One region of the Kitasatospora sp. NPDC050543 genome, then DNA from elsewhere that is predicted to be linked to it. Evidence: riboswitches for the same ligand, from Rfam matches in the RefSeq annotation. Region 1 holds a riboswitch; each other region holds the start of a gene.

Region 1 (7,686 bases):
GCATGCCGCCCTCGATCCGGACGGTGGTGACGTGGCCGCCCAGCCGGGGGCCGAGCGCGGCGATGTCGTCGGCGCGCAGGACGGCGTCGGCGTGGTGGAGCGCGGCCTGCCACTTGCTGGTCGCGACGGAGGCCGTGGAGGCCATCAGCAGCACCGGGCAGTCGATCGCCAGGCCGCGCCGGACCTGCCGCTGGCCGCGGTCGATGGCGGCGAGCCAGCCGGCGTACAGCGGGAAGCCCTCGGCGGGCTTGAGGGCGAGGTCGAAGTCCCAGGCGCCGCGGTGGTCGCGGTGCAGGCTGTGCACGTAGTGCGGGTTGAGGGTGGAGGGCAGCTTGCGGGTCGCGGACACGCGCGCGAGGGCCTGCACGGCGGGCGCGCTCAGGGCGCGGACGGGGGCGGCGGCCGGCATGGAGAGGAAGGGGCTGTTGAGGAACAGCGCGTCGACCAGGCCGCGCCCGGCGCGGCGGTCGGCCCAGAGCGCGGTGACCAGACCGCCGGTGGAGTGACCGTTGACCAGCAGCTGCTGGTGGCCGTCGACCTCGCGGATGATCCGGACCGCCTCGTCCAGCTCCTCGTCGTACGCGCGGAGGTCGCGGATGAAGTTCGGCGAGTGGTGCGGACGCAGCGAGCGGCCGTACTTGCGCAGGTCGAGCGCGTAGAAGGAGTACCCGAGGCCGACGAAGTGGTCGGCGAGGTGGGTCTGGAAGAAGTAGTCCACGTAGCCGTGCACATAGAGCACGGCGCGCCTGGGCCCACCGGTGTCGGGGGCGAGCCTGCGGACCAGGGTCGCGCTGACGGCGCCCTCCTCGTCGGCGGCGAGCGGCAGTTCGGCGGCCTCGTAGGGGGCGCCCAGGATGTCTGTTCGGAACTCCACGGCCCGACTGTACTGGCTGGTACGCCCCTTCGCCGCCGCACCACGGACGGTGACGATGTGACGTCAGCGATAGTCGCGGCGGGCGGGGCCGTGGGGTGCCCGTCCGGGCCCCGCACGCGCTGCTCGCGTGCGGGGCCCGGACGGACGGCTCGGGTCACCGGGCCGCTCGGGTCGGCGGGCGGCTCGGGTCAGCGGGCGGGCACGCCGGTCAGGGGGCGGTGATGCCCGGCTGGGCGCCCGCGCCGAAGGCCCAGCCCTCGACATCGCCCGGGGCGGGGTCGTGGCTGCCCGCCCCGAAGGTGCTGTAGGACCAGGCGCCACCGTGCGCGGCGTGCCAGTACGACCAGTAGGCGGTGGCCGGGGCGCCGTTGCACGGGTTGGGCAGGGCGTTGATCCGGCACACCATGCCGGGGAAGCGCGGGTGGAAGGCGTAGCCGAAGCCGGCGCCGGTGAGGGCCGCGAGGCCGGTGGCGGGGTCGCCGGGGGCGCAGCCGGTCTGGATGCCACCGCCGAGGGCGGTGAAGTCGACGACGACGGTGACGCCGGAGGTGCCGGTGCAGGCGGCGGCCTGGGCGGCGGGCGCCGTGGTGACGGCGGTGCCGAGCAGACCGGCGGTCAGGGCGGCAGCGGCGGCGGCCGAGCCGAGGGTGCGGCGCAGCGGGCGGCGCGTCGGGGTGCGGGTGTCTCTCACGGGTGGGCCTTTCGGTGAGGTCGCTCGGGCGCGGGGCTGCGCAGGGGTCGGGCAGGCGGCGCGGGTGGTACGGGTAGTACGGGTAGTACGGGTAGTACGGCTGCCGGGTGGTCAGCTGCCGTTGGGGCAGGCGAGGGCCGGGGCGGCGGGGCGGGAACCGTGGGCGGTCAGCTCGGCGAGGCCCGTGCCGGCCAGGCCGAGCACCGCCTGGGTGGTGGCCCGGGGCGCGGTGGCCGCGTTGAAGCCGGTGCCGTCGTACGCGACCGCGCCGCGGTCGGCGGGCGCGGCGGCGCAGCCGAGCTGGAGCTTGGTGAGGTAGCTCCAGGCCTTGAGGCCCGCGCCGAGGCGCCCGGCGGAGAGCAGGGCCTGCGCGGCGAGCCCGGTGCTGTTGGCGTTGGCGGTGGCGGCCCCGGTGGCCGCGAAGCCGCCGTCGGCGCCCTGGTGGGCCGTCAGCCAGCCGAGGCCGGCCTGGGCCTTGGCCTGACGGCCGGTGGCGGCCAGCGCCTGGGCGGCGAGGGCGGTGGCGTCCACGTCGGAGGTGCAGGTCGGCTGGCCGAAGGAGAGCGGGTAGCCGCCGTCGGGGCACTGGCTGGCGGCGAGGAAGTCGGCGGCCTCGGCGGGGGCGCCGCCCGGGGTGCGGTCGAGGGCTATCAGGGCGAGGGACTGGCCGAAGGAGTTGCTGTAGTCGCCCCACTGGGAGCGGTCGGAGAAGCGTCCGCCGGTGCTCTGCAGGGAGCGCAGCCGGGCGGGGAGGTCGACCCCGCCGAAGGTGGTCGGGTCGCTGCCGCGGACCTCGGCGGCGAGCAGGAGCTTGGCCGTGGCGCCGGCGTACGCCTCGGTGGTGCCGTCGCCGAGGTAGCCGGTGAGGACTCCGGCTTGGCGAGCCAGGTGGTGGCCTTGGTGGCGTACTGGTCGCCGGTGCGGGAGGCGGCGAGGGCCAGCACGGCGTCGACGGTGAGGCCCTGGTCGGGGTAGGTCACACCGTTGAAGGTGGCCTCGAAGTGCTCGCCGTCGACGAGCTGGCGGGCGAGCCAGCCGGCGGCCGCGGCGTCGGGGCGGTGGGTGGTGGCGTCGGCGCCTGCGGGCGCGGCCTGCGCGGTGGCGGCGGGCAGCAGCGCGGTCAGGGCCAGGGCGGCGGCGAGCAGGGTGGTGGTCCGGTGACGGACGGGCATGGTGGGCCTCTCCGGGCCCGTGGCACAGCGCGCCCGGGCTGCCCCTGGCGGCCGGCAGCGCCGTGGGGAGATGCCCGGGGGCTCCGACCCGCGGACCGCGACGGGATTGGGGGAACCGCTACTCCGGCGATGGGCATTCGGGCTCGCCGCCGACCTGGGTCGGTGGTCCTACCGTTGCGGGTCAGCGCCGGATTTGGACCGGACTTCCCCCATTGTCGGATTCGTCATCATTTGTGACGCTTCATCATCCCGTTCGACCGGCGGACCGTCAAGTCCCTTGCCGTGGGCGGGAACCGGTACCACCGCGGGCTCGGGGGACGCCGTCCGCAGGATGCGGATCGGCGCTCCGAAGGCGGCCCGGTCCATGGCCCGGCGCAGGGCCTGGAGCAGCCTGGGGCCGGCCAGCAGGACGAGCGAGGCGTTGAGCACACCGCGCGGGAGGTCCCAGCCGAGCGAGGTGGTGGCGTAGAAGGCCGCGTACCGGTGCAGGTTGCCGAGCGGCCCGGCCTGCGGGTCGTAGGCGACCGCCGAGGCCGGGTCGATGCTGAGCGGCCAGAACCACAGGTTCATCACGATCCCGTAGCCGAAGCCCGCCACGACCGCGTAGCCGGCGAGCATCGCGACCTCCCGGCGCCCGCTCACCCGCCGGGGCAGCAGGCCCGCGCCCAGGCCCACCCAGGAGGCGGTGAGCATCTGGAACGGCAGCCAGGGGCCGATGCCGGAGGTGAGCAGCGCGGAGGCGAACATGGCGGTGCTGCCGAGCGCGAAGCCGAACGCCGGGCCCATCACCCGCCCGCCCAGGATGAAGATGACGAACATCGGCTCCAGCCCGGCGGTGCCCGCGCCCAGCGGGCGCAGCGCCGCGCCCACGGCGGCCAGTACGCCGAGCAGGGCGACGGCCTTGGCGTCGGCGGCGCCGTCCAGCAGTGCGGTGAGGACCACCGCGAGGACCAGCACGGTGAGGGCGGCGAACAGCCAGGGCGCGTCGCCCTCGTGTGCCACCTTGGAGTCACGGTCGGCCAGGAAGGGCCAGCCGAAGCCCGCGATGCCGACCAGGGTGGCGAGCAGCAGCGCGAGGACCGAGCGCGGGCCGAGCCGGGGAAGGTCCGGGGTACTGGCCGCCAGGTGCAGCCGGTGCGCGGGGTGGTCGGTCGGGGCGCTCATGTGCGCTCTCCCTCCAGGCCGGGCAGTACGGCGCGGACCTCGTCGACGGTGAGCAGCTCCGCGGGGGCCAGGATCTTGGCGGTCTGCGGTGCGAAGGCGGGTGAGGCGGCCAGCGCCGGGGCGGTGTCCTCATCGGTGACCAGCTCGCCGTCGGCGAGCACGGCCACCCGGTCGGCGGCCGCGGCGGCGAGTTCCACGTCGTGGGTGACGAGCAGCACGGCGTGGCCCTGCGCCGCGAGGTCGCGCAGCAGCCGGGTCGTCCGGCGCTTGGCCGGGTAGTCCAGCCCCCGGGTCGGCTCGTCGAGCAGCAGCAGACCGGGGCGACGGGCCAGCAGCACGGCCAGCGCCAGGGCGAGGCGCTGCCCGCTGGACAGGGCCCGGGGGTGGGCCGCCGGGTCGATGCCCGGTACGAGGCGCTCCAGCAGGGCCGCGGTGGTGCCCCGGGTGGCGCCGGCCTCGCGGTCGGCGGCGGAGCACTCGTGGTCGACCCGGTCGGCGAGCAGCAGGTCGCCCGGGTCGGCGGGCACCATGCCCACCAGGGTGGCGGCCTGACGGCGCCGCAGCTCGGCGGGCTCCAGTCCGCCGACGCTGACGGTGCCGCCGCTCGGGCGGTGCAGTCCGGCCAGGCAGGCCAGCAGGGTCGACTTGCCCGCGCCGTTGCGCCCCATCAGGGCGGTGATCCGGCCGGCGTGCAGGGTCAGGTCCACGCCGCGCAGCGCGGGCACCGGGCCGTGGTGCGCGACCAGGCCCCGCACCACCGCAACCGGCTCCCCGGCGGGGGCGGCCGGCCGGCGGACGGGGGCGGCGGCACGCAGCGGGTGACCGGCGGCGCGGCGGCGGGCATCGCGGACACTGAGTGCGACGGGCTGCCAGCCGAGCAACCGGGAGAGCTCCACGACGGGCGGAGCCACCGGCGCATCGGCCAGGACGTCGGCGGGCGCGCCGTAGCGCACCGGCCGCCCGCAGCCCGGGACCAGCAGCGCGCTGTCGGCGTACTGGGCGATCCGCTCCAGCCGGTGTTCGGCGAGCAGCACCGTGGTGCCGAGGTCGTGCACCAGCCGGGTGAGCGCGGCGAGCACCTCCTCGGCGGCCGGCGGGTCGAGCGCACTGGTGGGCTCGTCCAGCACCAGCAGGCTCGGCTGGGCGGCGAACGCGGCCGCGAGCGCGACGCGTTGCTGCTGCCCGGCGGAGAGCGCGGTGAGCGGGCGCGAGCGCAACTCGGCGAGCCCGAGCAGGTCGAGGGTCTCCTCGACCCGGCGGCGCATCACCTCGGGCCGGAACGCCAGGCACTCCAGGCCGTAGGCGATCTCCTCCTCGACGGTGTCCGCGACGAAGGCGTCGGCCGGGCGCTGCGGCACCACGCCGACGGCGTCGGCGAGCTCGCGCGGCGGATGGTCGGCGGTGTCCCGCCCGGCGGAGCGGACCCGGCCGTACAGGGTGCCGCCGGTGGAGTGCGGCACCGCGCCGTTGACGGTGCGCAGCAGGGTGGACTTGCCGCTGCCGGTGGCGCCGAGCACCAGGCACAACTCGCCCTCGGGCACGGCGAGATCGATATCGGCGAGGACGGGGGCGGTGGCCCGCGGGTAGCTGAACGAGACCTGCTCCCAGTGGACGGCGTTCACGGCTGCTTCCTCGCTGGGGTCGGCTGGTGGTCGCTCTCGTCGGGCGGCGGCGGGGTGAGGTGGGCGGGCAGGAGGGCGAGCACGATGCCGGCCACCGCGAGCGGCGGCAGGCCCGGGAGCTGAAGGCTCCACGGGTCGGGTGTCAGGCCCGCGTCCGGTCCGCCGAGCGTCCCGGTGAGGAGGAAGCAGGCCGCAGCGGCGATGCCGCTCAGCGCGGTGAGCCACTCGGGGGCCACGAACGGGTCGGGCCGGTAGCGGGTACGGCGTACCGCGCTGCCGCCCAGGCGCATCCCGGCCACGCAGCCGACCAGGCCGAGTACCAGCAGCACCGGGCCGGCGCCGCCGGTGGTCACCGTGCCGAGCCGGCCGGCCGGGATGGTGGTGGAGGAGTCGAGCAGCCCGTACAGGCCGACCACGACGGCCGTCAGACCGCCGAGCAGCAGCAGGTGCACGGCGGCGCGGCGGCGGGCGGGCACGGCCTCGCGGCGCCCGTAGCCCCGTGCGTCCAGGGCGGCGGCGGTGACCAGCGAGCGGTCCAGGGCCTCCTCCAGGACGGGCACGACGATCGACAGCAGGCCGCGGAGCCCCTTCACCGGCAGCGCCCGCAGCCGACGGGCCCGCCGCACCCGGGCCACCGCGGTGACCAGCTGGGGTGCGGCGCTCAGCGCCACCGTCACGGCGACGCCGAGTTCGTGCAGGGCGCGGGGCAGCGCGCGCAGCAGCCGCGCGGGGCTGGCCAGGGCGTTGGCGGCGCCGAAGCAGAGCAGCATGACCGCCAGCTTCGCGCCGTCACCGAACGCGCCGTACGCCGCCTCGGCGGTGATCGGGCCGCCGAGCTTGACGCCGGCCATCCAGCCGGGCAGTGGGATCTCCGGCAGGTCGAGCAGCACGGTGGCACCGCCGGAGCCGACCAGCAGCGACTGCAGCACCACCCGCAGCACCACGATCGTCACCGCCAGCCGCAGGAACACTCCGTACGCCCGGGCCCAGGGCGCGGCGGTGCGGCGGGAGGCGACCACATAGCCGGCCGCGGCGGCCAGCAGGACCAGCAGCAGCACGTTGGTGGTGCGTCCGGCCGCGGCGGCGAGCCCCAGGGCCCACACCCACCAGGCGACGGGGTGCAGCTGACGGGGCAGCAGCAGCCGGGCGACGCCGGGCAGGCTCACCGGGCGCCGCCCGGGGAGCGGCCCCGGTTACGGGCGCGGTGGTAGGCGGCCACCCCGAGGGCGCAGGCCGCGGCCAGGCCCAGCGCCACCGGCCACCAGGACGAGCCGGCCGGACGGTTCACTTCGAGTGCCTGGGAGCCACCGTCGCCCGGTGGGGCCGGTACGGGCTGGGAGGCCTGCGCGGTCGGCTCGGCCGGTTCGGACGGGGTGGGGGCGCCGGTGCCGGACGCCGTCGGATCGGCGGTGGGCGAGGCGCCGGCGGACTCGCTCGCCGTCGGCGGCCCGCTCGCGGCGGAGGCGTCGGGCGCCGGCGCGTCCTGCTGGGCGGGCTGCCCCGAGGGCTCGGCTGGCACGGGCTCGGGTGCGGTGCCGGGGGCGGAGGTGCCCCGGGTGGGCCGCGCGGGCCGGCCCGGGGCCGGGCCGCCGGTGCCGCCTGCCGTACCGGTGCCGCCGGTGGTGGTGGATCCGCCGGAGCCCGCGCCGGCGGTGCCACCACCGCCGGGCTGCGGGGGCTCACCGGCCGGCGGGGGGTCACCCGGGCCCGGCGGCGGCGTGGCAGGACCGCCGCCCGTCCCGGGCGGGGGCGTGGCGGGGGCGGTGGAGGGCGCCGGGGCGGGCGGCAGGGCCGAGCGGGGCTGCGGCGGCCCGGGGCTCCCCCCGCTCTGCCACACCCAGGCGTCGATGCTGCCGCGCGGCGGCGTGCGGTTGCCCACGCCCAGGTCGCTGAACACCCACTCGCTGGTCCCCGGCAACATGTACCAGTACGACCAGTACGTCTCCAGGGTGACGGCTCCGCAGCCGTTGCGCGGCGCGCCGTCGAGCGCGCAGACGAAGCCGCCCGCGTACGGGCCCGTCCCCAACCGCACCGCGAAGCCGGCCTGTTGGAGTGCCTGGATGCCGGTGCGCGGCGAGTCCGAGCAGCCCGTACGGGACTGGTAGCCCGGGTTGTCGGCCACCGCCCGGGTCTCGACCACGACCAGCACACCGTCACAGCCCT
Region 2 (7,686 bases), on a different contig from region 1:
GACCAGTGCACGGGGAGCAGGCGGGCGGCGGACGGCCCGCCCGCCGCCGCCGCTTCGAGGGCCCGGGCGGCCTCGCCCCGGACGTCGGCCAGCGACTTGGCGCAGCCGGGGGTTCCGGTGCAGGCCATCGCCAGCGTCCAGGGGGAGCCGGGATCCAGGCCGAGGCCGGCCGCCGACAGCCGGGCGGCCCGGTCGCGGGCGGCGCCGGCGGTCAGGGCGGGGATCACCACACCACGCCACGGCGTCACCCGGAGCTCACCCTCACCGTCGCCCGCGGCCGTCCCGGCCGCGCGGCCCGCCTCGGCCAGCAGTCGCCACTGCGCGGCGGAGACCCGGCCGAAGCGCAGGCCTACCGAGAGCCCGTAGCGGCCGTCCGGCCCCTCGATCACGCCGAGCCGGGGCAGCGCACCCGCACCGGACCGCGAACCGCGCGGCCCCGCGGGCAGCGGCCCAGCGGCCGTCGGCTCAGCGGGCAGCGGCTGAGCCGCCAGGCCGAGCCGCGCGCCCAGCAGCGCGCCGTCCGGGTCGGCCTCCCGGATCCGCCAGGCCCGCACGCCGCTCGCCCGCAGCAGTTCGAGGAACGCCTCGGCCGCCCGCAGCGCGTACTCCACCTCCCGGCCGGCCGGCACCCGCAGCGCGGTGGCGGACCGTCCGAGCCGCAGCAGGGCGCCGCCGCCGGCCGTTGCGATCAACGTCACATCGGCGTCGAGGCCGGCCACGTCGCCGCGTCCGTCGTCGAGCGCGAACAGGAAGCGGCCCGACAGTCCGGGCGACCAGTCGGCCGCACAGAGCGCCGTGTCCAGCTCGCGGGTCCAAGTACGGGTGTCCGCACGGCCGTTGCCGTCCACGCCGGACAGCGGGGAGGCGACGATGTTGCGCACCCGCTCGTGACGGTCGGAGGGCAGCAGCCCGGCGGCCCGCAGCCGGGTGCCGAGTTCGAGGCCGCAGTCCTCGGGCAGGCCGCGCAGCTGGACGTTGCCGCGCGAGGTGGTCTCCAGGTGCCCGTCGCCGAGCAGCTCGGCGGCCTCGGCCAGCGTGACCACCTGATCGAGCGTCAGCAGACCACCCGGCAGCCGGACTCGGGCGAGCGCACCGTCATCGGCGGTATGTAGACGAAGGGCCCCCGGGCAGGCGTCCTCGCGCGCCCGGTCGGGCACGACGGGCCCGGGAGCTGCGGGGTCGGAGGTCGGTGACATGGCGGCGAGCATACCGATGATCCGACCGGACGCTCTGTCCCGTAGATCACCCTCAGCACCTACTATGCTCCCGGGCGAGCCCTCGCGGGCCCGCTCACGCCAGAGACGGCGCAAAGGGGAGGAAACCGGTGCAAACCCGGTGCGGTCCCGCCACTGTGACCACGGTTCGCCCGTGGGAGCCAGGAACTCCTGCCGTCCTCCACCCTCCCCCGGTCTCCGGCCGGGGGGACCCCCACGGGGCGCGGACCCCGAGGAAGGCTCGACCTATGCGCTCCCGCATGCCCGTGCCCCCGCCCGGCGCTGCCCGCCCGCTCTTCCCCCCTGCCCGCGACCACTCCGCGGCCACCGCCCGGACGAGCGAGGCCCACACCCCGGCAGGCCCTTCGGCCCGGGGCACCCACCAGGCCTGGAGGGCCGCCGCATGATCCTGCTCCTGTCGACCTCCGACACCGACCTGCTCAGCGCCCGCGCCAGCGAGGGCCCGGTGCGCTACCGCCTGGGCAACCCCGCCCGACTCACCGCCGACGACCTGCCCGCCCTCACCGAGGGCACCGACCTCGTGGTGGTCCGCCTGCTCGGCGGCCGCCGGGCCTGGCAGGAGGGCCTGGACGCGCTGCTGGCCGGCCCCCGCCCGGTCATCGTGCTCACCGGCGAACAGGCCCCCGACGCCCAGCTGATGGAGCTCTCCACCGTCCCGGCCGGCATCGCCGCCGAGGCGCACGCCTACCTCGCGCACGGCGGCCCGGCCAACCTGGCCGAGCTCGGCGCCTTCCTCTCGGACACCGTGCTGCTCACCGGCCACGGGTTCGCCGCCCCCGCCTCCGCCCCCGAGTGGGGCCCGCTGGAGCGCACCGCGCCCGCCGAGAACGCCGACGGCCCGGTCATCGCGGTGCTGTACTACCGCGCCCACCACATGAGCGGCAACACCGCCTTCGTCGAGACGCTCTGCCGGGCCATCGAGGACAAGGGCGCCCGCGCCCGCCCGCTGTACTGCTCCTCGCTGCGCGGCGCCGAGCCCGAGCTGCTCGCCGAGCTGGGCAAGGCCGACGCGATCATCACCACGGTGCTCGCCGCCGGCGGCACCCGCCCGGCCGACGCCTCGGCCGGCGGCGACGAGGAGGCCTGGGACGCGGGCGCGCTCGCCGCCCTGGACCGCCCGATCCTCCAGGCACTCTGCCTCACCTGGTCGCGCGCCGCCTGGGAGGCCAGCGACGACGGCCTCTCCCCGCTGGACACCGCCACCCAGGTCGCCGTGCCCGAGTTCGACGGCCGCCTGATCACCGTCCCGTTCTCCTTCAAGGAGCTGGACGAGGACGGCCTCACCGTCTACGCCGCCGACCCCGAGCGCGCCGCCCGGGTCGCCGGCATCGCCGTCCGGCACGCCCGGCTGCGGCACATCCCGCCGGCCGAGCGCCGGCTCGCGCTGGTGCTGTCCGCCTACCCGACCAAGCACGCCCGGGTCGGCAACGCGGTCGGCCTGGACACCCCCGCCAGCGCCGTGCGGCTGCTCACCCGGCTGCGCGCCGAGGGCTGGGACATCGGGCCCGTGGACGGCCCGGCCGCGCTGCCCGGCCTGACCCCGGCCGAGGGCGACGACAGCCACGAGGGCGACGCGCTGATCCACGCCCTGATCGCGGCCGGGGGCTACGACCAGGACTGGCTGACGGAGGACCAGCTCGCCCGTAACCCCGTCCGGATCCCCGCCGCCGACTACCGCCGCTGGTACGCCACCCTCCCCGAGGGCCTGCGCGGCGAGGTCGAACAGCACTGGGGCCCGCCGCCCGGCGAGCTGTACGTCGACCGCAGCCGGAACCCGGACGGCGACATCGTGCTGGCCGCCCTGCGGGCCGGCAACCTGCTGGTGCTGATCCAGCCCCCGCGCGGCTTCGGCGAGAACCCGGTGGCGATCTACCACGACCCCGACCTGCCGCCCTCGCACCACTACCTGGCCGCCTACCGCTGGATCGCGGCCGACCAGGAGGACGGCGGCTTCGGCGCCGACGCGGTCGTCCACCTCGGCAAGCACGGCAACCTGGAGTGGCTGCCCGGCAAGACCGCCGCGCTGTCCGCCGACTGCGGCCCGGACGCCGCCCTCGGCGACCTCCCGCTGATCTACCCGTTCCTGGTCAACGACCCCGGCGAGGGCACCCAGGCCAAGCGCCGCGCCCACGCCACCCTGGTCGACCACCTCGTCCCGCCGATGGCGCGCGCCGACTCCTACGGCGACATCGCACGCCTGGAGCAGCTGCTGGACGAGCACTCCAACATCGCCGCGATGGACCCGGCCAAGCTGCCCGCGATCCGGGCCCAGATCTGGACGCTGATCCAGGCCGCCCGCCTGGACCACGACCTCGGCCTGGACGAGCGCCCCGAGGACGACGGCTTCGACGACTTCCTGCTGCACGTCGACGGCTGGCTCTGCGAGGTGAAGGACGCCCAGATCCGCGACGGTCTGCACGTCCTGGGCCAGGCCCCCGCCGGGGTGGACCGGGTCAACATCGTGCTGGCCATCCTGCGCGCCCGCCAGATCTGGGGCGGCGTCGCCGCGCTGCCCGGCCTGCGTGAGGCACTCGGCCTGGACGAGTCCGCCCCGACGCTGGCCGCCACCGACACGGCCGAGGCCAAGGCGCGCGAGCTGGTCGAGGCGATGGAGGCCGAGGACTGGGCACCGGAGGCGGTGGAGAAGGTCGCCGCCGGGCTGCCGCAGGCCGTCGGCGAGGTGCTGGACTTCGCGGCCCACCAGGTCGTGCCGCGCCTCGCCGCCACCACCGACGAACTGGACGCGGTGCTGCACGCACTCGGCGGCGGCTTCGTCAAGGCCGGCCCGTCCGGCTCCCCGCTGCGCGGGCTGGTCAACGTGCTGCCGACCGGCCGCAACTTCTACTCCGTCGACCCCAAGGCGGTGCCCAGCCGGCTCGCCTGGGAGACCGGCCAGGCGCTGGCCGCCTCCCTCGTCGAGCGCTACCGGGCGGACAACGACGGCGCGTACCCGCCGTCGGTCGGCCTCTCGCTCTGGGGCACCAGCGCGATGCGCACCGCCGGCGACGACATCGCCGAGGCCTTCGCCCTGCTGGGCGTGCGCCCCGTCTGGGACGACGCCTCGCGCCGGGTCACCGGCCTGGAGCCGATCCCGCTCGCCGAACTCGGGCGCCCGCGCATCGACGTGACGCTGCGGATCTCCGGCTTCTTCCGCGATGCCTTCCCGCACGTGGTCAACCTGCTGGACGACGCGGTGCGCCTGGCCGCCCGCCAGGAGGAGGCGGCGGAGGAGAACTTCGTCCGCGCCCACGTCCAGGCCGATCTGGCCGTCCACGGGGACGAGCGCAAGGCCACCGTCCGGGTGTTCGGCTCCCGCCCGGGCACGTACGGGGCCGGCCTGCTCCAGCTGATCGACAGCCGGGACTGGCGCACCGACGCCGACCTGGCCGAGGTCTACACCGTCTGGGGCGGCTACGCCTACGGCCGCGACCTCGGGGGCCGCCCGGCCCGCGAGGAGATGGAGACGGCGTACAAGCGGATCACCGTGGCAGCGAAGAACACCGACACCCGCGAGCACGACATCGCGGACTCGGACGACTACTTCCAGTACCACGGCGGCATGGTGGCCACCGTCCGCGCGCTCACCGGCAAGGCCCCGACCGCGTACATCGGCGACTCCACCCGCCCGGAGACCGTCCGCACCCGCACCCTCACCGAGGAGGCGGCCCGGGTCTTCCGCGCCCGGGTGGTCAACCCGCGCTGGATCGAGGCGATGCGCCGGCACGGCTACAAGGGCGCCTTCGAGATGGCGGCCACCGTCGACTACCTGTTCGGCTACGACGCCACCACCGGCGTGGTCGCGGACTGGATGTACGAGAAGCTCACCCAGGAATACGTGCTCGACACCACCAACCGGGAGTTCCTCGCCGGCGCCAACCCCTGGGCGCTGCACGGCATCAGCGAGCGGCTGCTGGAGGCCGCGAGCCGCGGCCTGTGGGCCGAGCCGGACCCGGAGCTCATCGAGCAGCTCCAGGCGGCCTTCCTGGAGACCGAGGGCGACCTGGAGGGCGAGGGCTGAGACCGCCCCGCGCCTGCGCACCGATGCCTGAGGTGCGGGCACGCGTGTGACTGTGTGCCGCATGTGACGCGTGAGATGCCTGCCGCCGGAGCGATCCGGCGGCAGGCATCGTCATGCCGCCCGACGGGTCCCGGGGCCGGCGGTCGGCACCGGACTTCGGACGCTCGGTACCGGACGTCGGACGGTCGGTGCCGGACTTCGGGCGGCGTCATCACGCGGCCACCGGATTCACACCCGCCGGCGGCCCGGCAGCCTGGTGGCAATCCCTCCCGGAGCGGACAATCGGAGGATGTCGCTCCGCGCCGCCCTCGCCCAGCCCGCCCGGCCCCGCACGCTCAGGTCGGCCGCGCTGGCCTCCGGCGCGCTGCCGGTGCTCTGCTTCCCCGACGCCGGCCTCGGGGCCCTGGCCTGGATCGCGCTGGTCCCCGGCCTGCTGCTGATGCAGCACGCCCCGACCGGCCGGGAGGCCGCGATCCGGGGCTGGTGCTTCGGCGCGGGCTTCATCCTGGTCGCGATGTACTGGCTGATCCCCTCGATCGGCCCCGGGCTGCTGCCGCTCGCCGTCCTGTTCGGTGCCCTCCAGTGCGCCGTCGGGCTCGCCGTCCACCGGCTGCTGCATCCGCCGCTCACCGCCCGGCGGGCGCTGGCCGCGCTGCTGGTCGTCCCGTCCGTCTGGCTGAGCACCGAGTTCGCCCGCTCCTGGCACGCGCTGGGCGGGCCCTGGGCACTGCTGGGCGCCACCCAGTGGCAGCACCCCGCCGTCCTGGCGCTCGCCTCGCTCGGCGGGGTCTGGCTGGTCAGCGCCGCCGTGGTGGCCGCCAACACCGGCGTGGTGATCCTGCTGAGCACCCGGCGCCCGCAGCTTCAGGCGCTGGCCGCCGGCGCCACCGCCACCGTGCTGCTGGCCGGGCCGCTGCTGTTCGCCCTGCGCGCCGCGCCCGACCCGGACGGGACCGCGACCATCGCCCTCGTCCAGCCCGGCGTGGTCGAGGACGCCGGGCAGCGCTTCGACGCCGGGGCCCGGGCCACCGAGGCGCTCGCCGGACAGCCGGTGGACCTGGTGGTCTGGGGTGAGAGCAGCACCACCGCCGACCTGGAGCGCGACCGCGCCACCCTGGCCCGGCTGCGGGACCTCTCCGCCGTCACCGGCGCCCAGCTGCTGGCCGGCGAGGACGCCCGCAAGGCCGACAGGCGGATCTCCAAGGACGCCGTCCTGATCGACCCGGGCGGCGTCGTGGACCGCTACCGCAAGATCCGCCTGGTGCCGTTCGGCGAGTACATCCCGCTGCGGCCGCTGCTGGGCTGGATCGCGGGCGTCAGCAAGGCGGCGGGCGAGAACCGCGCCCCCGGCAGCGGGTTCCACCTGCTGCCGAGCATCGACCGGCACGGTCGGCCGCTGCCCGTCGGGGCGCTGATCTGCTTCGAGTCGGCGTTCCCCGACATGGCCAGGGCCGCCGCCGACGACGGCGCCCGGCTGCTCGTCTACCAGTCCGCGACCTCGACCTTCCAGCACACCTGGGCACCCGACCAGCACGTCTCGCTGGGTGCGCTACGGGCCGCCGAAACCGGCCGCCCGGTCGTCCAGGCCGCGCTGACCGGGGTCTCGGCCGCCTTCGACGCGCAGGGCCGCGAGCTGGCGCGGCTCGGCACCGACCGGACGGGCGCGCTGACCGTACGGATGCCGCTGGTCTCCCCGCAGACGCTCACCCTGTACGACCGGATCGGTGACGTGGTGCCGCTGGCCGCCGTCGCCGTCACGGCCGTCGCCGCGGCCGCCGCGCTCCGCGCCCGGCGCCGGCCCGGCCTGCCCGCCCAGGACAGTGCGGACTCGGATCAGCCCTCGGTGCCGGCGAGGTAGCGGATCAGCGCTCGGTGCCGACCGGGCGGCCCCGGTACCGGCCAGGTCGCCGATCAGCCCTCGGTGCCGGCCAGGTAGACGCCGAACGCCGCCCCCTGCGGGTCGCGCAGCACGGCGATCCGCGGGCCCTCCGGCACCGAGGTGGGCGCCATCAGCACCTCCCCGCCGAGCCCGGCGGCCCGCTCGGCCGTCAGGTCCACGTCCGCGACCGCGAAGTACGGCACCCAGTGCGGCGGCAGCTCGGGCGGGAACCGGTCGTCCATCGCGAGCATGCCGCCGAAGTCGGCGCCGGCCAGACCCCACTGGGTGTACGTCTCGCCCGGGGTCACCGACCAGCCGAAGACCCGCATGTAGAAGGCCTTGGCCGTCTCGGTGTTCCGGGTCAGCAGTTCCACCCAGCCGAGCGAGCCCGGCTCGTTGAGCACCCCGGCGCCCGCGAAGGCGCGGGCCTGCCAGAGCGCGAAGACCGCGCCGGAGGTGTCGGCGACCACCGAGAAGCGGCCGAGGTCGAGCACCTCCATCGGCTCCAGCATGACCCGGCCGCCGGCGGAGGTGACCCGGCCCGCGGCGGCGTC
Region 3 (7,686 bases), on a different contig from region 1:
GCGAGTCCTCGGCGTCCAGCCAGAGCCCCGCCAGCATCGGCAGGGTGCCGAGGACGGGCCGGCCGGTCAGCCCGTGCAGCATGTCCAGGCCGGGCGCGAGCAGCCGGGCGTCGCCCCGGAACTTGTTGACGAACCAGCCGGCCACATGCCGCTGGTCCTGCGGCGACAGCAGCGCCAGCGTTCCGTACATCGCGGCGAAGACCCCGCCGCGGTCGATGTCGCCGACCACGACCACCGGCAGCCCGGCGGCGACGGCCAGGCCCATGTTGGCGATGTCGCGATCCCGCAGATTGATCTCGGCAGGCGAGCCGGCGCCCTCGCAGACCACCACGTCGTACCGGCCGCGCAGATCGGCCAGGCACTCCAGCGCCCGCTCCAGCAGGACGGGCTTGCGCTCGCGGTAGTCCAGCGCGCCGACCTCGGCGACCGCGCGGCCCAGCAGCACCACCTGGCTCCGGCCGTTCGCCCCCGGCTTGAGCAGGACCGGGTTCATCGCGGCCTCGGGCTCGACCCGGGCGGCCTGTGCCTGCATCGCCTGGGCGCGGCCGATCTCGGCGCCGTCGGCGGTGACGAAGGAGTTGAGCGACATGTTCTGCGCCTTGAACGGCGCGACACTGACACCCTGCCGGGCCAGCCACCGGCAGATCCCGGCGGTCACCACGCTCTTCCCGGCGTCCGAGGTGGTCCCGGCGACCAGCAGCGCCCCGCTCATACGTCTCCCTCATTCGCTGCGGCCCGGGCGGCCCGGGCCAGTACGGCCACGGCCAGGGTGGTCATGGCCAGGGCGGCCACGGCCAGGGGCCTCGTACCCGGGTGTCCGGTCGGTGATACCGCGTTGCCCGCGGCGCGGCCGGCGGTGGCGCGGCGCGGGGCCGGTGCGGCGGTGTGCGCGGTGCCCGCCGAGCCGGCTGATGCGCCCGTGCTCCGGCGGGGCGCGGCGTGCGCGCCCGGCTGAGCGGGTGCTCCGGCCGCTGCTGCCGCTGGTGCCACCGCTGCCGTCGCTTCCCTCGCTCCCGTCGGCGGTACGCCGAGCGTTCGCGCCGAGGCGGCGGCCAGGCGCAGCGTGCCGTGCCCGGCGACGCTGACGGCCAGGGCCAGCAGGCCGACCCGGCGGGAGAGCAGGCAGGCCCGTTCGATGTCGTCCACCGTCACCGGGCGCAGCTCGGCGCCGAGCACGGGCCGGTGCTCGACCCGCTCGCCGTAGCGCAGGGTGCCGCCCAGACGCACGCCCAGCGCGCCGGCGAAGGCCGCCTCGGCCTGGCCCGCGTTGGGGCTGGGGTGGGCGGAGCCGTCGCGGTGCCAGACCCGCCAGGCGGTGCCGGGCTCCGGCGCGGCACACACCGTCAACAGCGCGGTGAGCCGGGCGCCGGGCCAGCCGGCCACGTCGTCCAGCCGCGCGGAGGCCCAGCCGAAGCGCCGGTAGCGCGCCGAGCGGTGCCCGACCATGGCGTCCAGGGTGTTGACGGCCCGGAACGCCAGCAGCCCGGGCGTACCCGCGAACGCGCCCCAGACCAGGGCGTTCACCACCGCGTCGGCGGTGTTCTCGGCCACCGACTCCACCACCGCGCGGGCGATCTGCTGCTCGTCCAGCGCGCTCGGGTCCCGCCCGCACAGGTGCGGCAGCCGCTCGCGGGCCGCGGTGAGGTCACCGGCTGTCAGGGCCCGCCCGATGGTGCGGGCCTCGCGGGTGAGCGAGGTGCCGCCGAGCACCGTCCAGGTCGCGGCGGCGGCGAGTGCGGCCCGGCCGGCGGCGCCGCGTCCGAGCGTCCGCTCGGCGGCCACCGCGCCGGCGGCGACGGCACCGACGCAGACCGCCGTGTACGCCGCCCCGGCCGCGCGTGCGTCACGCCAGAGGAGCTTCTCCAGCCGCCCGGCCGCGTTGCCGAAGGCGGCCACCGGGTGACCGCGCCGGGGGTCGGCGAAGCGGGCGTCGGCGAGGTGGCCGGCGACGACGCCCAGGGCGAAGGCGGCCCCGCGGGTCAGCCGGCGCACGGCGGAACGGGGACGGCTGCGGGAACGGCCGGGGGTACGCAGGCGAGGCCGATGAGGACGGGGACAGCGGGGACAGCGGGGACGGCGGGGCGGCCGGCGTGGGCGTACGGCGGTGGCCGGTGGGCGGCCCGGGCAGCCTGCATGGCGTGCGTGTCCTCACTCAGGGTCCGCGCCCTGGATCGACGTCACGGGGGCTAGAGTCTCCTGGCTTCCGGGTTCTGACGCACTCTCGGGCCTTCCAGCTGTACGCCGTGGCCGTGCTTCGAGCGTGCTCCCCGGTGACAGTGGCGGGACCGCGCCGGATTCGCACCGGCTTCCTCTACATGCCTCCGTATGGCTGAAGGATCCCATCACGCGGTTCGAGGGGGAGTCAACCAAGGTCACGGAGGGGTTGGTCACACGTCACCCGGGCGTGCACCCGGGCTCGCGTGCCCGGGCTCGCGTGCCCGGGCTCGCGTGCCCGGGCACGCGCGCCGGCCGCCGCGGCCGGCCGCGCGTGGCGCGGACCGCAGGCCCGCGGGGTGGGCGGCCGGTGCCGGAATCGGTTGATCATCCAAGCCTGACGGACCGGCAGGTACGCAGGTCGGGCATGAGCTACTCGCGTAGCTTGTGCTCGGCGCCGGAAACCGTCGCTACCTCCGAGTAGAACAACCGTCGCGCCATCGGGATTCATGGGATCGCACAATCGCCCAGTGAGGCCCCCTGCTGCGCTTCGTGCGTTCGGCGCCTGGGGACACGCCTGCCGGGGCCCGTACGGTCGTGTCCCATGCGACGCAGACAGCCTCCCGTGACACCGGTGCCCTTCTCGCCCGCGGCGGCCAGGGCGCACCGCGCCGGGCTGGGCCTGACCCCCCAGCAGGTGGCGGAGGGCATGGCCGCGCACGGGGTCCGACTGCTGCCGTCCCACGTCCTCGGTTGGGAGAGCGGCGAGGTCCGGCCCTCGGAGGAGGAGTTCGTCGCCCTCGCCCGCGCGCTGTGGTGCCCCGCCGTGCAGCTGATGGGCGCCCGGCCCGCCAGCCTGCGCGACTTCCGGGTGGCCCGCGAGCTCAGCCAGGAGCAGGCCGCCCGCCGGATCGGCGTCTCGGACCGCACCTACGAGCAGGCCGAGAGCTCCGGCAGGTGGACCGGCGACGAGGAGCAGACGTACTCCCTCGCCCAGGCCCTGGGGCTGACCCTGCGGGACCTGCTCACGGTGACGGGGCGCCGGGAGGAGCTGGACCAGCGGCTCCGGCAGTGCATCGACGGACGCTGGCAGGCGCAGGCCAGGGCGATAGGACGGATCGTCCCCGTCCCCCGGGAGGCACTGTCGAAGGTGCTGACGGTGATTCAGGGCGAGTACCAGCTCTCCTCCCACTGGGGCGCGGGCAGCTGGGGCTCCTCCTCCCTGGCCCGGGTGGAGCCGGCCCAGCCGACCCAGCCGATCACGGAGCGCTTCTGGGAGCTCCTGGCCCGCGAGGACACCGGCATCCCCGTCTGATCCGCCCGCCTCTCCCTGCCTGCCCCCGAACCCCCGCCGCCTCGGCCCGCTTCCCGCGCCCCCAACCTCCCGTCCCCGCCTCCCGTCCCGCGCCCCCACGTCCGGCGCCGTGCCCCGGACGGCCCCGCACCGGTGGCCCCGCGCCCCGCGGAGAAGTGGACTGGGAAGCACCGGCCAGTCCGCGATCAGCAGAGCGGGGAGCGATATGCGTTGGGGAACCGCAGCCGTCGTGGCGGCTGCCGTCGTCGGCACCGGCATCGCCGTGCTGGCGCTGGGGCGCAAGGTGTCCGACCGGGTGGTCCTTCCGGGAGTCACCGCCCGCCGCCGCCGCGCGGGGGATCCGTCGGGTCCGGCCCTGGTGCTGTCCGTGGCCGCCGACCGTGTCACCTTCACCCCGACCACGGCGACGCTGCGCCCGGGCCGCTATGCCGTCGAGTGGGGTGCGGACGGCCACGCCGTCGTCGGCGACGTCGTGCACCGCGACGAGAACGGCGTCACCCGCCGGCTGGAGCGCGCCGACCACGGCGACCGCGGCGTCCTGGAGCCCGGCATCGAGGTCCGGCTCACCCCTCGCGTCCTCCTCGGCGACCCGGCCACCGCGCTCGGCCTCGAGTACACCGAGACCGCCGCCTACGGCGAGCTCGGCCCGATGCCCGCCTGGTACGTGCCGGGCATGCGCGGCACCTGGGTGCTGCTGGTGCACGGTCCCGGCACCGACCGGCAGCAGACCCTCCCCGTGCTCCCGTTGCTGAACCGGCTCGGGCTCCCCACTCTCTCCCTCACCTATCGGGGCGACGAGGGCGCGCCGGCCGCCCCCGGTGGGATCGGCAGGTTCGGCGACACCGAGTGGCGTGACGTCGAGGCCGCCGTCCGGCTGGCGACGGACTCCGGGGCGGGCAAGGTCGTCCTGTACGGATGGTCGCTGGGCGCCACGATGGCCCTCCAGACGGTCGCCCGCTCCTCCTTCGCCGACTCCGTCAGCGGTCTGATCGTCGACTCGCCGGTGCTGGACTGGCCCGCCACCGTCCGCCGCGACGCCACCGGTGCGGGCATCAGCGCCCCGCTCGCCGAACTGGGCGCCCTCGCCGCCGAAGGCCGTACCGGTGTCGACCTGGCCGGCTTCGCCCGGCTCGCCGACGGCAGCGACCTGCACGTGCCGACGCTGCTGCTGCACAGCCCGGACGATCCCGTCGCCCCCTGGCGGGCCGCCGAGCGGCTGGCGGCCCGCCGGCACGACCTGGTGAGCATCCAGGCCGTCCCGGACGCGGACCACGCGGCTCTCTGGAACGCCTACCCCGGCCGGTACGAGGAGGCGCTGCGCCGCTGGCTCACCCCGCTCCTCTGAGTCGCGGTCCGAACCGCCACAGCCCGTCCCCGTCCCCGTCCCCGTCCCCGTCCCTGTCCCTGTCCCTGTCCCTGTCCCTGTCCCCGTCTCCCTCCCTGTCGCCGTCTCCGTCCAGCCGGCCGCCTCAGGGGCGCGCCGTCGCCGCGTCCCGGCTGCGTCCGGCCGTGTCCGAGTCGGCTATGGGTCGGCTACCCGTCGCGTACGAGTCGTCTCCCGGCCGCATCGGGGACTTCCACCCGGCCCCGGAGTGGCGTGCCCGCGTCACTCCGTGCACGTCATAGTGCCGGTTTGGCCTCTGTTGCCCGATCTTGTGGCCCCGGCGGCGCCCGCTCCCCGCTGACTCGCGGAACTCGATGTGACAGAAGGCCGGTACACGGGGAAGACTGCACGGCGTGACGTCTCGGAACCCGCGCGACCGTGATGCCCCGCCCCCGCCGACGATCGGTACCGGCGCGACGGTGACCCGTCTGCCCGGCACGGCCCACCGCGCCGACGGCGCGCGCCCGGGCACTCCCGGCGTACCCCGCCGCCGTGGCCCCGCACCCGCTCCCGGCCGCGGCCGGGTGCCGGTGCCCGAGGGCTTCCCGGCCCCCGCAGAGCTCGCTCCGCTCGCCCGCCGGATGCTCGTCGACGCCGTCCGGATCGCCCGCTGGGCCGGCGAGCTGGAGCAGGTCGGCAAGCGCGGCGAACTCCTCCCCGACGACGCCCGCGCGGCGGGCCGCGCGCTCAACATGACCGTCGGCGCCGCCGCCAAGGCCTGGGGCCAGGCCCTGCTGGTCGGGCTGGTCGAGCCCCGGGACGGCGGCGCCGCCCCCGGCTGGCGCCTGCATGCCTGGGAGCACGACGAGGAGGCCGTGGTCCGCGGCTGGTCCGCGCTCTTCGACGCCTGGACCCTGCTCGCGCCCGTCCCGCCGGCCGCCCTGCGCGGCGTCTTCGCCGTGCTCGCCGGCCAGGCCGTCGACCAGGCCCCGCAGCTACTCTCCTTCCTGCACCTGGTGGACGGGCCGGTCGCCGACAGTGAACTGATGGAGCTGCTGCGGCGCGGCCTGGACGAGCGCCGGATGGGCGCCGGCACCGGCGTCGTCTCGCTCTCGCCCGTGCCGCACGCGGCCTCCGCCGTCTCGGCCGTCCGCGGCACCTGCCGCGCGCCGCAGGTCGACACCCCGCCCGCGCCCTCCGACGTCGCCGCGGTGCTGGACTGGATGCTCGACGGCCTGGCGGCCGTCGGCGCCGTGATCCGCAAGGACGACGCCGCCGAGCTCTCCCGCCTGGGGCACTGGGCCGTGCGCGCCAAGCTGGAGGAGATCTGCACCGTCGCCCAGACGGCGGCCGGTCACATCGAGCAGAGCGCCATGGAGCTGCTGGGCGCCTGCGCCGACTACTCGCCCGGTCCGGCCCGCGCCGAGTACCGCGCCTGGGTCGCGGCCCGCCCGGTGGACCGCGCCGTCGCCGAGCTGCTGGACGCCGCCCGGGGTGACGACGCGCTGGTGCGCGGCCTCGCCTTCGAGGCGCTGCGTGTCGCCGGCGGCACGGCCGAGCAGGCCGTCCGGGCGGCGGTGGACGAGCCCGTGCTGCGGCCGTACGCGTTGCTGTGGCTCGCGGAGCAGTCGGACGAGGGCGGGGTGTCCCCAGCCGACGTGCTGGGGGCGGAGGACGCCGCCTGGCTCTGGGTCGACACCGCCGCGGCGGTGCTGGACCACGGGGAGACGGAGCTGCTGGTCGGGCATGTCGAGGGCGCCTCGGCCGGCGATCCGGTCCGGCTCTTCGCCCGCGCCCGCCAGTCCGGCCACCCGCGTGCCGCCTCGGTCCTCACGGCCGTCTCCAGTGTCCACCCCGACCCCGCCGTGGCCCGCGCGGCCCGCCGCTCCGCCTTCAGCGTCCACCACGGCGGCGCCTGACCCCCGCCCTGGGGCCCGGGGGCCGCCCGCCCTCACCGCCACACCCCCACCCCGCGCGCGACACCCACCGCCCCGCCCCGCGCTACCGCGCCGTCGGCCGCACCAGAAGTCGGCCCGGCCGACTTCCCGCGTCGGCATTGCGTCACGCCGCCTTCCACCCCGCCTCCCACAACGCGAAGGGCCCGGATCCTGGGTGGATCCGGGCCCTTCAAGGCGGTGCGGTGACGGTCAGCCGAGGCGGGACTCCGCGCGGCGGGCGCGGACGTCGCCGACCTTCTGGCCGACCTTGCGGCGGATGACCAGCAGCGGGGCCATCGCGGCCAGCGCGATCTGGGCGAACGCGCCGATGTGCAGCAGCGTGTCGCCGCCGGGCAGGCCGGTCGCCCAGGCCGCGAGGCAGCCGATGCTGACGACGATCCAGCAGAGCGTCGCCGTGGCCAGCAGACCCTGTGGCTTCGGGTACTCGATCCGGCTCATCATCAGGTAGGCGGCGCCCGAGATGGCGAGCAGGCCGGGCAGGAACGGCGGGTCCAGGAGCACGATGGCGATCACCGTCATCGCGCCCATCGGGCATGGCATGCCCTGGAAGACCCCCGGTCGCATCTTCACGGCCGAGAACCGGGCCAGCCGCAGCACCACCGACAGCAGCACGGTCAGCGCGATCAGCGCCGACAGCCGGCTGTCGGAGCCCGGCGAGACCATGCCCCAGACGGCGACGAAGTAGGCCGGCGCGATGCCGAAGCTGATCAGGTCGGCCAGGTTGTCCAGTTCCGCCCCGAGCGCGGAGGAGCGCAGCTTGCGCGCCACCAGCCCGTCGAAGAGGTCGCACATCGAACCGATCAGCAGAAGCGTCACGGCGGTGGCGGCGCTGTGCCGGTCCGGCGCGGCGTCCGGGTTGGTGATGTGCGGGACGAGGACCCCGGTGGTGATCGAGTAGATCGCCAGGAAGCCGCAGACGGCGTTGCCCAGGGTCA
Region 4 (7,686 bases), on a different contig from region 1:
CTTCCTGCTCCGGGGTGAGGGTCGGGGTGGCCACCGGCACGGGCGCCGGGGCGGCCGTACGGGCGGCACCGGAGGCGGCCTGGGCGATCCGGGTGGCCGGGCGCGAACGCAGGTAGTAGGTGGTCTTCAGGCCGACCTTCCAGGCGTAGGCGTACATCGAGCTGAGCTTGCCGATGGTCGGCGCGGCCATGAAGAGGTTCAGCGACTGGCTCTGGTCGATGTACGGCTGCCGGGCGGCGGCCAGGTCGATCAGGGCACGCTGCGGCAGCTCCCACGCGGTGCGGTAGAGCGAGCGGACCTCGCCGGGCAGCCAGCCCAGCTCCTGGACGGAGCCGTTGGCCTCGCGCAGCGCGTCCCGGGTCTGCTGGTCCCAGACGCCCAGCTCCTTGAGCTCGCGCACCAGGTACGGGTTGACCTGGAGGAACTCGCCGGAGAGGGTCTCGCGCTTGAACAGGTTGGACACCTGCGGCTCGATGCACTCGTACACGCCGGCGATCGAGGCGATGGTCGCGGTCGGGGCGATGGCGAGCAGCAGCGAGTTGCGCAGGCCGGTCTCGGCGATCCGCGCGCGCAGCGCGTCCCAGCGCTCGGTCCACTGCGGGGCCGTCTCGAAGTGGTCGATGTGCAGCTGGCCGCGGGCGGCGCGGGTCTCCTCGTACGCCTCGTGGCGGCCCAGGCGCTCGGCCAGCTCGCTGGAGCGCTCGTAGGCGACCAGCATGATGCGCTCGGCGATCAGCGTGGAGAGCTGCTTGGCCTCGGCGGAGTCGAAGTCGATCCGCAGCTTGAAGAAGACGTCCTGGAGGCCCATCACGCCCAGGCCCACCGGGCGCCAGCGCGAGTTGGAGGCGCCGGCCTCGGGGGTCGGGTAGAAGTTGATGTCCACCACGCGGTCGAGGAAGGTGACGGCGGTGCGCACGGTGGCGTCCAGCCGGTCCCAGTCCATCGCGCCCAGCAGGTCGGCGGGGGTGGCGCCGGGGGCCACGTGGGCGCCCAGGTTCACCGAGCCGAGGTTGCAGACCGCGGTCTCGGAGTCGTCCGTGACCTCCAGGATCTCCGTGCAGAGGTTGGAGGAGTGGACGGTCCGGCCGGGGACGGCGGTCTGGTTGGCGGCGCGGTTGGAGGCGTCCTTGAAGGTCATCCAGCCGTTGCCGGTCTGCGCCAGGGTGCGCATCATCCGGGCGTACAGGGTCTGCGCGGGGATGGTGCGCACGGCCTTGCCCTCGGCCTCGGCCTTCAGGTACGCGGCGTCGAAGTCGGCGCCCCACAGGTCGACCAGCTCGGGCACGTCGGCGGGGGAGAACAGCGACCAGTCGGTGCCCGCGTTGACGCGGCGCATGAACTCGTCCGGGATCCAGTGCGCGAGGTTCAGGTTGTGGGTACGCCGCGCCTCCTCACCGGTGTTGTCGCGCAGCTCCAGGAACTCCTCGACGTCCGCGTGCCAGGTCTCCAGGTAGACGCAGGCCGCGCCCTTGCGCCGGCCGCCCTGGTTGACGGCGGCGACCGAGGAGTCCAGGGTGCGCAGGAACGGCACGATGCCGTTGGACTTGCCGTTGGTGCCGCGGATCAGCGAGCCGCGCGAGCGGATGCGCGAGTAGGACAGGCCGATGCCGCCGGCGTGCTTGGAGAGCCGGGCGATCTGCGCGTAGCGCGAGTAGATCGAGTCCAGGTTGTCCAGCGGGGAGTCCAGCAGGTAGCAGCTGGACATCTGCGGGTGCTTGGTGCCCGAGTTGAAGAGCGTCGGCGAGGACGGCAGGTAGGAGAGCGCGCTCATCAGCGCGTACAGCTCGGCCACCTCGCGCACCGACTGCTCGTTGTCGCCGACCGCCAGGCCGGCTGCGACGCGGAGCAGGAAGTGCTGCGGGGTCTCGATGACCTTGCGGGTGATCGGGTGGCGCAGCAGGTAGCGGGACTGCACGGTGCGCAGGCCGAAGTACTCGAAGCGGTCGTCGCCGCGCTGGTCGATCAGCGCGTCCAGGGCGTCGGCGTGCTTGGCGACGAACGCGGCGGTGGTGTCGCCGATCAGGCCCTCGGCGTGGCCGACCGCGATCGAGGCGGCGAAGGACACCGCGCCCTGGCCGATCGCCTCGTCCGAGATCTCCAGTGCGAGCAGGCGGGCGGCCAGCTTGGAGTACTGCGGGTCCTCGGCGATCATCGAGGCCGCGGCCTCCACGGCGAGTCCGCGCAGCTCGGCGAAGTCGGAGCCGGCGTGCCGGCCGCGCAGTGCGGCGGCGGCGACGTGGCCGGGGTCGACCTCGGGGAGGTCGACGCTGCGGTCGGTGAGCAGCCGGAGGAGCGCCGCACCGGGGTCGGGCCGGTCGGCGGGGGCGGTGCTGGTGCCCTGGTTGGGCAGGGCGACTGAGGCAGCGATGGTCAAGGCGCTCTCTCCTGGCGGCGATCGGGCGGCGGACGACTCAAGATCACCGGACCGGTGCGGGCAGGGGAGCACGGCGCGTACGCCGGGAGGCGTCGCGCAACGGTGTCATCCCCCGGCCCGCCCGCGAGGTCCGGAAGTGTTTCCGTGCTTCAAGGCCTCTGCGGGGAAGCCGTGTGGCACGCCGTCGGCAGGTATTCGGACTCGCGGGGACGGCATCGGCCCCCCGCACACCGCTGCGGGGCAGTCCCGGACTCCCACCGGGTTCCCCTGCGTTCGACAGCAGGAGTGAGCATACATCTAGTGGTGCCACCCCGATGTTGCACCCACATGTTGTGCAGCGTGGCGTGTCGGGGTGATAACCGGCGGTGTGGGGGCGCGGGCCCGGCGGCCCCGGCGGGTCCGGATTTGGGAACGGATTGGTTACCGGTTGGGCCGCTCCCGATGGGCATGCCATACGATCTCGCCTCATGAGCGAGGGAACGGGCGTACCGGCCGAGTGGACGCGTCAGCCCGCACAGCCGGTGCAGGGTCAGCAGCCGGGGGCGGCGGGGCCGCTGCCGCAGGGTCAGCCGCCGCAGGGGCAGCCTCCCGTACCCCAGGCGCCGCAGCCCGCCCCTCCGGTGGCCGGGCAGGGCGGTCAGCAGCCTGCGCCGCCGCCGGTCGGGGGCTTCGGGCCGCCGCCGGTGCCGTACGGGCAGACGGCGCCGGGGCAGCAGGTCCCGCCGCAGCAGCAGATCCCGCCGACGGTGCCGCAGCCCGTCCAGCCGCAGCCGCAGCAGTGGCAGCCGGGCCCGCCCGCGCCGGCGCTGGGCGAGCCGGACTGGGCCGCGCTGGCGGACCGGCACGAGAGCGAGTCCCGTAAGCGCCGCAAGCTCTGGATCGGCGCCACGGCGCTGGCTCTGGTGCTGGTCGGCGGCGGGGTGGCGGCCGGCCTGATGATGACCGACAAGGGCGACAAGGGCGGCGACACCAAGCCGACCACCGCGGCCAGCAGCCCGGGCACGCCGTCCGCCGACCCGGTGACGTTCATCTCGGACGCCGGCACCGACAAGGCGCCGGTCGACCCCGCGGTGCTCTTCGCGGACCAGACCCGCACCATCGACGGGAAGGTCTGGACCCGCAAGGGCACCGGCATCACCACGCCGTGCTCCAAGGCCACCACCGGCGGTCTGGGCAAGGCGATCAGCGACGAGGCCTGCCGCTCACTCGTCCGGGCGACGTACGTCTCGGGCGACAGCGCCGTCACCATCGGGATCGCCGTCTTCGACAACAAGGCGACCGCCGACGTGGCCCTCGCCAAGCACATCGGTGCCATCCAGGGCCTGCCCGGTCAGGGCGTGGGCCCGTTCTGCACCGAGTCCGGCTGTTCGGAGACGCACGGCTACGTCGGGCGGTACGGCTACTTCACGGTGGCCGGCACGCTCAAGCAGGGCGCGGGCCTGGCGGACCCGCTGGCGGCGGCGGCCGCGCCCGCGCTCTCCGACTACGCCAAGGACGCCCTGCTGTCGAGGGCGAAGGGCACCGGCGCCGGACACTGAGCCGGTGTCATCCGGGGTGGGCGGTGGCGGTCCTGCCGGGCCGTCGGCCCGCCCGGCCCCGGGCCTGCCCGGTCCGGCTTCCAGGCGCCTCAGCGCGCAAGTAAGCGTCCGATAAGATGGCCGACCCGGGGGCGGCTCTGGCTTGCCAGTTCACCCCTGAAGGCCGTGAACGACCCCATTCAGGAGGTGCCGCGCCGTGAGCGCTGCCACCAGTGCCACCGGCCGACGGCGCAGGGCGGCGGGGCGGCGGCGCAGCAACCCGGTCGAGGACACCCACACCCTGCTGCTGCCGGCTCCGCCCAACGCCCAGGAGAAGTACAGCTACACGATCCGCCGTCAGTGGATCCTGACCCTCTGCTCGGTCGTCAGCTTCGGATGCCTGGTCGTCAGTCAGATCCAGCTGTACCGCGCGTCCCCCTGGTTCTGGGCCTGCCTGCCGTTCCTGCTCTTCACCGTGATCTACTACCTCGTCTCACTTCGGGTGAACAGCTTCACGCCCAACTTCGACGTCAAGGCGCACCGCCGGCTCGTGCGGCAGTGGCAGCCCGGCCGCTACCCGACCGTGGACGTCTTCCTGCCCGTCTGCGGTGAGCCGATCGAGGTCCTGCACAACACCTGGACGCATGTGCGCAGGCTGACCGAGCACTATCCGGGCCTGGTCATGCCGTACGTCCTGGACGACGCGGCCTCTCCCGAGGTCGAAGCGATGGCCGGGGACTTCGGCTTTCGCTACGGCGTACGGGAGAACCGCGGGTGGTTCAAGAAGGCCGGCAATCTTCACTACGGATTCAGCCGCTCCGACGGTTCATACATCCTGATCCTGGACGCAGACTTCGCACCACGCCACGACCTGCTGGACGAGGTACTGCCGTACCTGGAGCAGGACCCGAAGCTGGGCATCGTGCAGTCCCCGCAGTTCTTCCGGGTGCTGGACTCGCAGAACTGGATCGAGCGTGGCGCGGGCGCCATCCAGGAGCTGTTCTACCGCTCGGTCCAGGTCGCCCGGCAGCGCAACGACGGGGCGATCTGTGTCGGCAGCTGCGCGGTCTACCGGCGCGCGGCGCTGGAGGAGAACGGCGGCACCACGCTGATCGCGCACTCCGAGGACGTGCACACCGGCTTCGACCTGCGCTCGCTCGGCTGGAACCTGCAGTACGTGCCGGTCGCGCTCTCCACGGGTGTCTGCCCGGACACCGCCGCGGCCTTCCAGAACCAGCAGTACCGCTGGTGCATGGGCTCGATGTCGCTGCTGACCAGCAAGAAGTTCTGGCAGGCGAAGCTGCCGTTCGTGACCAGGCTCTGCTACGTCTCCGGCTTCCTCTACTACGTCCACACCGCGCTGATGACCTTCGCGCTGCCGGTGCTGCCGATCATGCTGCTGCTGGCCGAGCCGGACCTGCTCCAGGTCAAGCACCTCGTCCTGGTGGTGCCCAGCATCCTCTACGCGACCGTCATCTTCCCGCTCTGGCACCGGGCGCCGTACCGCCTGGAGGCGTGGGCCGGGCGGATGATGTACGGCTGGGCGCACTTCTTCGCCGTCTGGGACCTGCTGCGAGGCAGGCAGCAGACCTGGCAGCCGACCGGGTCGAGCAGCGCGCGCAACAAGCAGCGCCGGTTCTGGATCGGGGTCGTCGTCTGGGGCGGCGGCACCGCGCTGCTCTGGGTCTTCGCCGCGGTGTACCGGATGTTCACCCTGCACCCGCCGGACTTCGCGCTGGTGCTCTCGTCCGGCCTGTTCTACGCCGTCACCGTCGGCCGCATCCTCATCCAACCCCGAACCCAGGACGTCGCACCATGATCCGATCGAACCCGCGGACCGGCCCCGGGCGGGCCCGGGCGGGCGCGGTGGGCCGGCTGCTGGCGGCGGTCGCGCTGGTGCTGCCCCTGACGGGCTGCGCCGCGCTGCTGGGCGAACAGCGGATCGGCCCCGGGGTGGCGCTGCCCTCGGCCTCCTCCTCCACAAAGCCCTCCACGGCCGCCAGGCCGGCCGCCGCGGGCACCTCCGACGCCTTCAGCCCGTACGACGTGCGGCCGCTGCTCCGGCCGGCGAAGAAGATCCTCGGGATCGCGGCCGAGGGCGCGCCCAACTCGATGACGGCGGTGGCGGACTTCACCGCCAAGGCGGGCAAGACGCCCAACCTGATCGAGTACTACTCGGGCTGGGGCGACGACTTCGACACCAAGGGCGCCCGCAACGCCTGGGAGTCCGGCGCGATCCCGCTGGTCGCCTGGGAGCCGTACACCATGACGCTGGCCGACATCGCGGCCGGCAAGGGCGACGACTACATCAAGCGCTACGCCTGGGCCGTCCGGGACTTCAACGCCCCGGTGGCGATCAGCTTCGCGCACGAGATGAACGGCTTCTGGTACGAGTGGGGCACCAAGCACGCCACCGCCGAGGAGTTCGTGGCGGCGTACCGCCACATCCACGACCTCTTCTCCGAGATCGGCGCCGCGTCGGTGATCTGGGTGTGGAGTCCGAACAGCGTCAACCCGACCAAGGGCGTGCAGCTCCAGCCCTACTACCCGGGTGACAACTACGTGGACTGGGTCGGCATCGTGGCGTACTACACGCATCTTGAGGCCGGCACCTTCGACACCCTCTACACCCCGACGCTGACCCAGATCCGCGCCTTCACCGACAAGCCGTTCCTGATCGCCGAGACCGGCGCCGAGCCGGGCGCGCGCAAGCGCAACGACATCCTCAACCTCGCCGGCGGTGTCCTCGCGCGCCCCGACTGTCTGGGCTTCGTCTGGTTCAACATCAGGAAGGAGGCCGACTGGCGGATCGACAGTGACCCGCAGGCGCTGGCCGCCTTCAAGCAAATCGCGGCCGACAGCCGCTTCGGCTTCGATGTGAAGAGCCCCTGATGACCTCCTCCCCCGCGCACAGCGGCCGTCGCCGTGGCCGTATCCCCGCGCCGCGTCCGGAAGAACCGGCCGAGCTCGTCGGCACCCTCCCCGGCCCGGAGCCGGACCCGGCCGAACAGCCGAGGCCGTTCCGGGAGCCGGACGAGGCCGAGGCTCCGCACCGGGCGGTGGCCCCGCACCCGGCCGAGGACCCGGACCCGATCGAGGACCCGGACCCGATCGATGCTCCGGTGCGCAACCCCGACCCGGGCGGCTCCTGGTTCGCGGCCCGGACGGCGCCCGCCGCCGAGGACCCGGCGGACACGTCCCCCGGCTACACCCTCGCGCCCACCCCGGAGGCCAGCTGGACGCTGGACCCGGGCCGCCGCCGGGCCTGGCTCAGCCGCGCCCTGCTGCTGCTGATCCTCGGGCTCCAGGCAGCGCTGTCCCTGCGGCTGTCCAACAGCGCGTTCCAGGACGAGGCGCTCTACATGTACGCCGGGCACGCGGAGCTGGCGCACTTCCTGTGGGACATCCCGCTGCCCAAGGACTACAACAGCTACTTCTCCGGCTCCCCGCTGCTCTACCCGATCGCCGCGGCCGTGCTGGAGAACCACTTCGGCGTGCTCGGGGTACGGGTCTTCAGCCTGCTCTGCATGCTCGGCGCGACCTCGCTGCTGTACGCCTTCAGCCGCCGGCTGTTCAACGAGCGGGTGGCCCTGGGCGCTGCCGCGATATTCGCCGTCACCCAGTCCACCGTGGTGCTCGGCTTCTTCGCGACCTACGACGCACCGGCCGTCCTGCTGCTGGCCCTCGCGGCCTGGATCGTGGTCCGCACCGACCGCGCGCCCGCCGCGGTGGTGCTGCTGGCCGCGCCGGTCGGCGTGCTGGCCGTCGGGCTCAAGTACGCGGCCGCGCTCTACC

The links. A riboswitch is a leader RNA that binds a small molecule or an ion and turns the genes downstream of it on or off. The one in region 1 is predicted to bind cobalamin.
Region 2: linked by a shared signal. The riboswitch ahead of cobN (cobaltochelatase subunit CobN) and the one ahead of ACIBH3_RS27050 (hypothetical protein) in region 1 are both predicted to bind cobalamin.
Region 3: linked by a shared signal. The riboswitch ahead of ACIBH3_RS11810 (cobalamin biosynthesis protein) and the one ahead of ACIBH3_RS27050 (hypothetical protein) in region 1 are both predicted to bind cobalamin.
Region 4: linked by a shared signal. The riboswitch ahead of ACIBH3_RS00705 (ribonucleoside-diphosphate reductase subunit alpha) and the one ahead of ACIBH3_RS27050 (hypothetical protein) in region 1 are both predicted to bind cobalamin.

What each region holds. Positions count from the first base shown of each region.
Region 1 is NZ_JBITGZ010000026.1:75,788-83,473, reverse strand. It holds gene ACIBH3_RS27070 (alpha/beta hydrolase) at 1-874, opposite strand, end outside; gene ACIBH3_RS27065 (flagellar hook-length control protein FliK) at 1,083-1,565, opposite strand; gene ACIBH3_RS27060 (hypothetical protein) at 1,677-2,096, opposite strand; partial or broken gene ACIBH3_RS27055 (hypothetical protein) at 2,109-2,216, opposite strand; gene ACIBH3_RS27050 (hypothetical protein) at 2,216-2,737, opposite strand; cobalamin riboswitch at 2,848-2,978, opposite strand; partial or broken gene ACIBH3_RS27045 (ECF transporter S component) at 3,074-3,901, opposite strand; gene ACIBH3_RS27040 (ABC transporter ATP-binding protein) at 3,898-5,523, opposite strand; gene ACIBH3_RS27035 (energy-coupling factor transporter transmembrane protein EcfT) at 5,520-6,689, opposite strand; gene ACIBH3_RS27030 (hypothetical protein) at 6,686-7,686, opposite strand, start outside.
Region 2 is NZ_JBITGZ010000009.1:196,638-204,323, reverse strand. It holds gene cobG (precorrin-3B synthase) at 1-1,196, opposite strand, end outside; cobalamin riboswitch at 1,286-1,408, shown strand; gene cobN (cobaltochelatase subunit CobN) at 1,618-5,253, shown strand; gene lnt (apolipoprotein N-acyltransferase) at 5,543-7,111, shown strand; gene ACIBH3_RS14460 (VOC family protein) at 7,165-7,686, opposite strand, start outside.
Region 3 is NZ_JBITGZ010000007.1:233,869-241,554, forward strand. It holds gene ACIBH3_RS11805 (cobyric acid synthase) at 1-712, opposite strand, end outside; partial or broken gene ACIBH3_RS11810 (cobalamin biosynthesis protein) at 1,036-1,983, opposite strand; cobalamin riboswitch at 2,169-2,356, opposite strand; gene ACIBH3_RS11815 (helix-turn-helix domain-containing protein) at 2,780-3,469, shown strand; gene ACIBH3_RS11820 (prolyl oligopeptidase family serine peptidase) at 3,675-4,814, shown strand; gene ACIBH3_RS11825 (hypothetical protein) at 5,207-6,712, shown strand; gene ACIBH3_RS11830 (CDP-alcohol phosphatidyltransferase family protein) at 6,941-7,686, opposite strand, start outside.
Region 4 is NZ_JBITGZ010000001.1:166,355-174,040, reverse strand. It holds gene ACIBH3_RS00705 (ribonucleoside-diphosphate reductase subunit alpha) at 1-2,374, opposite strand, end outside; cobalamin riboswitch at 2,543-2,684, opposite strand; gene ACIBH3_RS00700 (hypothetical protein) at 2,842-3,912, shown strand; gene ACIBH3_RS00695 (glycosyltransferase family 2 protein) at 4,256-5,710, shown strand; gene ACIBH3_RS00690 (glycoside hydrolase family 26 protein) at 5,707-6,783, shown strand; gene ACIBH3_RS00685 (glycosyltransferase family 39 protein) at 6,783-7,686, shown strand, end outside.